3 regions of the Duganella sp. Leaf61 genome follow, and region 1 is predicted to be linked to each of the others. Evidence: riboswitches for the same ligand, from Rfam matches in the RefSeq annotation. Region 1 holds a riboswitch; each other region holds the start of a gene.
What was found. Region 1 has a riboswitch for cobalamin ahead of ASF04_RS12775 (TonB-dependent receptor domain-containing protein). Riboswitches for the same ligand answer to the same signal wherever they lie in the genome.
Positions count from the first base shown of each region.

Region 2: linked by a shared signal. The riboswitch ahead of ASF04_RS21445 (TonB-dependent receptor) and the one ahead of ASF04_RS12775 (TonB-dependent receptor domain-containing protein) in region 1 are both predicted to bind cobalamin.
Region 3: linked by a shared signal. The riboswitch ahead of ASF04_RS20110 (CbtB domain-containing protein) and the one ahead of ASF04_RS12775 (TonB-dependent receptor domain-containing protein) in region 1 are both predicted to bind cobalamin.

Region 1 is NZ_LMLM01000013.1:16,156-18,411, reverse strand. Features, by position in the region: gene ASF04_RS12785 (adenosylcobinamide-GDP ribazoletransferase) at 1-276, shown strand, start outside; gene ASF04_RS12780 (histidine phosphatase family protein) at 281-844, shown strand; cobalamin riboswitch at 966-1,184, shown strand; gene ASF04_RS12775 (TonB-dependent receptor domain-containing protein) at 1,270-2,256, shown strand, end outside.
Region 2 is NZ_LMLM01000030.1:286,095-288,350, forward strand. Features, by position in the region: gene ASF04_RS21440 (alpha/beta fold hydrolase) at 1-789, opposite strand, end outside; cobalamin riboswitch at 875-1,119, shown strand; gene ASF04_RS21445 (TonB-dependent receptor) at 1,281-2,256, shown strand, end outside.
Region 3 is NZ_LMLM01000029.1:474,462-476,717, forward strand. Features, by position in the region: gene ASF04_RS20095 (cobaltochelatase subunit CobN) at 1-119, opposite strand, end outside; gene ASF04_RS20100 (ferredoxin) at 116-448, opposite strand; gene ASF04_RS20105 (CbtA family protein) at 452-1,246, opposite strand; gene ASF04_RS20110 (CbtB domain-containing protein) at 1,237-1,434, opposite strand; cobalamin riboswitch at 1,565-1,762, opposite strand; gene ASF04_RS20115 (GNAT family N-acetyltransferase) at 1,826-2,256, opposite strand, start outside.

The DNA.
Region 1 (2,256 bases):
CTGGCGCAGAAAATGGCGACACCGGAACTTGCCATTGCCGCCATCACCGCGCTGGCGCCGGCACTGCTGCTGATCTGGCTGAACTGGCTGTCGTGGACCATGCTGCTGTCCGGCGTGACGTGCGCGCTGGTGGCTGCCATCTGGCTGGCCCGCAAATTCATGGGCCGCATCGGCGGCTACACGGGCGACTGCCTGGGCGCCGTACAGCAGGTGACGGAAGTGGTGTTCTACCTGTGCGTGCTGGCTGGTCTGCACACCAGCGGCCAGTTCTTCTAGCACCATGCGGCTGGTCCTGATCCGCCACCCGCAGCCCGACGTCGCGCCGGGCGTGTGCTACGGCCAGACCGACCTGGCAGTGGCGCCCGGACACCTGGAGCAGGCCGTCGCCGCATTGCTGCCTCAGGTGCCGGCCGGGCTGCCGCTGTTTTCCAGCCCTTTGCAACGCTGCGCGGCGCTGGCGATGCGCCTGGCGCCCGCCCCCGTGTTCGATGCGCGTCTGGTGGAAATGGATTTTGGCGACTGGGAGATGCAGCCGTGGGACAGCATTCCCCGTGCAGGCGTCGATGCATGGACCGCCGACCTGGCCAACTACCGCCCCGGCAATGGCGAGAGCGTACTGCAGATGGCCGAACGCGTTGCCGCCTTCTATGCCGACTTGCAGCGCCAGCTCGATGACAGCACAGGCGGCGCAGCGATCGTGGTCTGCCACGCCGGCACCATGCGGTTGCTGGCCGCCTGTCACGCCGGCCTGGCGCCGCTGGCAATGGCGCTGCAAGCGGCCGGCGCGCCGCACCGTCTGCCATATGGCGAAGCGCTGATCCTGCCGCACCGCGCCGCCAGGTAAGCGCGCGGTCATGGCTCGATGGCTGCCGAGCCGCTCCTGCCGACCATCCGTCCTGTCCTGGTCGCCACGCCTTGCGCCAACGGCTTTATCGGGCGCGCGCGGAACTACGCGGCACAAAGCCGTATAATGCCCGGGTTTTGGTGCCCGCGCGTCCGTCCGGATGCGCAGTTAAACGGGAAACACGAAGCCCCCTCGACCGGGCCAGCGTGTGCTGCCCCCGCAACGGTCAACAAGCGTCGCCGCTGGCGACACCCCAGTCCTGACAACCACTGTGCGCTGCATGGGAAGGTGGACTGGCCGCTTGTCAGCCCGGATACCGGCCAATCCTGGTGGAAGCACACGAGCCGGCGCGCGCGCCGCCGCACGCTTCTGTTCAATCTGGCCTGCGGGATGCTGGCCGGTTGCCCTTTACAGAAATAGCAATCATGATCCTTCGCTTCACCCCGGCGCTGCCACTGCACACCTCCGCCTTCGCTTTTGTCCTGGCGACCTGCCACGCCCACGCAGAACCTGCATCCACGGTACTGGTCACGGCCACGCGCACGCCGCAAGCGCTGGCCGACGTCATCAGCGACAGCACCACCATCGACGCCGAACAGATCGCCCAGGCGGGCGCCGGCTCCATCGTCGACCTGCTCAAGCGCCAGCGCGGCATCGAGGTCACGCGCAACGGCGGCGCAGGCAGCTCGTCGAACGTCTATATACGCGGCGCCAACAGTAACCAGAGCATCGTGCTGGTCGATGGCGTGCGCATCGGCTCATCGACCACGGGCGCCGCCAACTGGAGCGCGATTCCGCTCACCGCCATCGACCGCATCGAAATCGTCTATGGCCCATTGAGCTCCCTGTATGGCGCCGACGCCATCGGCGGCGTGATCCAGATCTTTACCAAAAAGGGCCAGGGCGCCCCGGCCGTCACCGGTTTCGCCGGCTACGGCAGCGATAACACGCGCGAAGCCGACGCCACGGTGTCCGGCAGCACCGGCGGTGAGCACAGCTTCAGCTACGCCATCAGCGCCGGCAAGGAAAAGTCGGATGGCTTCTCCACCACCCGTCCCGGCCTGTCCTCCTACAACCCGGACGACGACGGCTACGACAAGGAAAACGTCTCCGGCCAATTCGGCCTGCAACTGGCCAAGGGCGTGGAAGCAGGCGCGCTGTTCCTGCATAGCCGCCTCGATGCGCAATACGATTCGGGTCTTTCAGCTTATGACACGCGCAGCGAAAACACCATCGACACCGCCAGCGTGTTCGCCAGGGCGCAGCTGCTGCCATCGTGGCGCAGCCTGCTGCAGTATTCCGAAACCCGCGACAAGGGCGCCAACTACACCAGCGCCACCGCTGCCGGCTACACCCGCATCGACACCAGACAAAGCTTCATCACCTGGCAAAACGACGTGACGATCGGCGCC
Region 2 (2,256 bases), on a different contig from region 1:
GAAAAACCCCATGTGACCGATGGCGGCCAGGCCGGCATCGCATGGTGCGACGTGGCGCCGCGCCACGCTGGCATTGACCAGCGGCGCCACCAGCATGCCGATGGCATGCGGATTGGCCCACGGATCGTCCGCAAAGCCCAGCACCAGCAGCGGAATGCGCACGCGCGCCATGCGCGCCTGCGCATCCATCGCCGGGTCGTCGAAGAAATAGCGGGGCAGCGCAGTCCAGCGACTCCATTGGCGCATCACGCCGGCCGGCAGATCCTCGCCCAGGCCCAGTTTGCGCGCGGGCATATAACCGCAAATGGTGGTGAGCAGCGGCGTAAGCACCCGCATCACGAACCGGATACGCAACCGCTCGGCCAGCCCGGTCACTGTAGCCGTCACACCCGCGTGGGAGGCCACCAGCACCGCGCCGTGCAGCAGGTTTGTTATGCTGTTCAGGGCCAGCGCGTGCCCGCCCAGGCTGTGGCCTACAGCCAGCAGCGGCAGTTCAGCAAACCGCGCGGCAGCCCAGCGCGTGACGGCGCCCACGTCATGCTCGATCCAGTCGGCCATGGTGACGTCCATGCCCCGCAGACTGGCCGGGCGCGAACGGCCGATGCCGCGATAGTCGTAGGTCACCACGCAAAAACCGGCTGCGGCCAGGTGGCGGGCGAACGGCTCGTAATAGCGCTGGCCGATGCCGGTGCCGGGGTGAACCAGCACCACGGCGACAGGCGCGGTGCTGGTCCACACGCTGGCGGCGATGGTTTGCCGGTTGGGCAGGACGATGCTGACGGATTCCATGAACCTCCCATTTTCGTTAACGTGTTAACGACTTTATAGCATGGTTTGACCGACTTGGTGAAATTGCCACAATCGCCGGCACCCGGTATCATGGCGCAGTTTTGGTGCTCGCGGTCGTCATCGGCCGCAGTTAAACGGGAAACACGCGTCGGGAGGCCGGCGGCAAACGTGTGCTGTCCCCGCAACGGTAAAACAGGCGCCAGCGCATTGTCACGATGCGCCGGCCGGTCAGCTCAATAGTCCACTGTGCAGTGAGGGTTTACTCGGCATGGGAAGGCGGGGTGATTTGTCCTGTTAGCCCGGATACCGGCCAGGACGGATGGAAGCAAGCGGCCGGGACCTGTCGTATTGGAGGAGCATGCATTGCCGGCACGGCCACCCGTGGCGCGTCAGTGCATCGCCCGCCCCTGGCTGCATTGCTTCTTTTTACTCGGCCCACGAGGATGGGCCGAAGAAAAAAGACCGCAATCCGGTCGCGACCTTGTCACCCAATGAAAACCACACCACGCATCACACCCCAACTGCTGCTGCCGGCGCTGCTGCTGGCCGCCCTGCCCGCGCTTGCCAATGCCAATGCCGCCGACGACAACCAGCCACTCCAGCAAGTCGAAGTCTCCGCCAGCCTGATCCCGCTCGGCGTGGCCGATTCCGCCAACCAGGGCACGGTCACCGCCAAGCAGCTGGAAAACCGCCCGCTGCTGCGCACCGGCGAACTGCTCGAAGCCGTGCCGGGCCTGATCGTCACCCAGCACGCCGGCGACGGCAAGGCCAACCAGTACTTCGCGCGCGGCTTCAATCTCGATCACGGCACCGACTTCCGCACCACCGTGATGGGCATGCCGGTCAATCTGCCCACCAACGCCCACGGCCAGGGCTACTCGGACCTGAACTTCGTGATCCCGGAACTGATCAGCACCATCCAGTACAAAAAGGGCACCTATTATGCCGAGGAAGGCGATTTTTCCGCCGCCGGCGCCGCCGCCTTCGACTACGTCAGGCAGCTGGAGCAAGGCTTGCTGAGCGTGGAAGCGGGCCAGCACCGCTTTCACCGCGCACTGTTGGCCAACGCCACGCCGCTCTCTGGCGGCACCCTGCTGTATGCGCTGGAGCGCGCCGGCCAGGACGGCCCGTGGGATACGCCCGAAGCTTACAAGCGCACCAACGGCGTGCTGTCGTACAGCTGGTCGCGCGCCGACGACGACGTGCGCGTGACCGCCATGGGCATGCACTCGTCGTGGAACTCCACCGACCAGGTGCCGCAGCGCGCGCTGGACGCCGGCCTGATTGGCCGTTACGGCGCGCTCGATCCCAGCGATGGCGGCGAGACTTCGCGCTACAGCCTCTCCGGCGACTGGACCCGCCAGTACGCCGATGGCCACAGCCATGTCAACGCCTACTTCATCAAGTCGCGCCTGGACCTGTACAGCAATTTTACGTATGTGCTGGACGACCCCGAACACGGCGACC
Region 3 (2,256 bases), on a different contig from region 1:
GGACCGAAGCCTTCGGGCATTTGAGCCTGTGCCTGGTGCAGCACGGTCAGGTCGTTGGAGGCGTGAGTCAGCAGCGCCAGATCAGACTCACTGCGGCGCAAATTTAAAGATTCATTCATTTCGGTCCAGGTTCGCAGGTGTCGCCCACGCCCAGGCGGTGGAAGACCAGGTCGGATACTTCGCGTCCACCCAGCAGATGTTCGTGGACGATGCGCTCGGCGTTGGCTTCATTTACGCGCTGGTACCACACGCCTTCCGGATACACCACCACCACCGGTCCCTCGAAGCGGCACGCGACCATGCAATGGGTGCGGGTACGCTTGACGGCCAGCTCGGGATGTTCGTCGATCACCTTGCCCATGTGTTCAAACACGGCCTGCGCGCGGCCTTCTTTCGGCTCGCAGCGCGGACCGACGCACATGAAGATGTGGCGGTGGTGGGTTCTCATGAATCAGGCGAATTTTTTGTAGAAGTAGCCAGTCAGCCCGCCCAGTGCCAGCCAGAACACGGCATTGGCCAGCGCGGTGGCGATGATGAAGGAACCAGCCAGTTCGGGCGGTGCTGCCATCGAGTGCACAGGAGGCTGCGGCGCCCCCACCAGGTGCGGCACGAACAGCAGCGCCACGGCGCCCACCTTGAACCACACGTTGCGGCTCCAGACCAGCGCCCCGAGCGCGACAGCGGTGGAGAACGCGGTGCAGATCCACCAGGCCTGGCGCGCCGACACCGGCGCAGCCAGGGTGCCCGGCAATTCGGGCGGCAGGCCGAGCGACGGCGCGATGAAGAACACGGCGTAAGCAGCTGCGCCCCACAGCATGCCGCTGCGCCAGGTCACCGCACCGCCGCGCAGGCAGATCATGGCAGCCAGCAGCAGTGCGTAGCCGACCCCCATGCTGACATCGGCCAGCGCCGTGTAGGCGGTGCGCTCGACACCGTCTTCCGGCTCCCAGCCGCCATGGCTGTGCGCTTCTTCCGCCGCGCCATGAGCATCGTGGCCATGCGCGTGCGGCGCCACATCGGCGGCATGCGCATGTTCGGCGGGGGCAGGAGCAGATTCAGATGCAGGAGCGGCCTCCTGCGCCTTTTCAAAGACCTCGGCCTGCTGGATGATGGGAATCACCTGCAGGTGCTGCACGCCGGTCAGCAGCAAGCCGGCGACGATGCCGGCGGCAGCAGCCGTGCGCACGATGCCGTTGAAAATGCCGGCCGGCGCCCCGGCGCCATTGCTGGCGCGGCTTAGTGGCACGGGAAGCCCGCCGAGTGGCGGCTGTCGTGGGCAGCATTGTGCAGCGCTTCCATCGACGCGAAACCGGCGCCGAACAGCAGCACGGCGCCAAGTCCGGCGGCGCACAGCGCGGGGATCATCTTTTCGCGCAGGGTGACGAGGCGATTGGAAACTTCGGCTTGACCGGAGATGACTGGGGTGACGGGCATGATCTTCCTTCCAGGGTGCGTGGATACGTGGAAGTACGCGGAGGAAGGACAGCGGGGAAGCGGCCGGAGATGCATCGGAACGGATGAACAGGGCGGCGCAGCACTCACCCGTATCGCCCTCCGCAATACAAACGTGTTGACGGCTACTGGCTGGTTTCCGGGCTGACGAGTGGATTGCTCCTGGCAGTGCGCCTTCCCATGCTTGCGCACAGTGGCTGTTGCACTTCCTTGACCTCGACTACCGTTGCGGGGGCAGCGCCGGCATGGCCCTGGTCGGGCGCACCGGCTTCCCATTTAAATATGCAGAACCGGATCACACCCGATGTCCGCGCATACCAGAAGCTTGACTACCGGCGAAGTATAGGGGCGGCACAAGGGAATTGCAAGGCGTTCAGCCGTCCACCGGTGCGGCGGGCGTGGGCAGAATCAGCTGGTAAAACGCCAGGTCCAGCCAGCGCCCGAACTTGAAGGCCGCGTGGCGCACGGTGCCGGCGTGGACAAAACCGAGCTGCTCGTGCAGGGCAATGCTGGCGCGGTTGTCGGCGTCGATGCCGCCCACGATGGTGTGCAGGTCGGCCTGCCCTGCTGCTGCGATCACCTGTTCCAGCAGCGCGCGGCCCAGGCCCTTGCCGCGCTGATCGCCACGCACGTACACCGAATGCTCGACCGCGTACTTGTTGGCCGGGTAGCCTCGGAAGGCGCCATAGCTGGCAAAGCCGAGCAGCGTGCCGCCGGCGTCTTCATAGCCGATCACCGGGTAGCCGCCGGCGCGCTTGGCCGCGAACCATTTGTTCATGGTGTCCAGCGTGCGCGGATGGTATT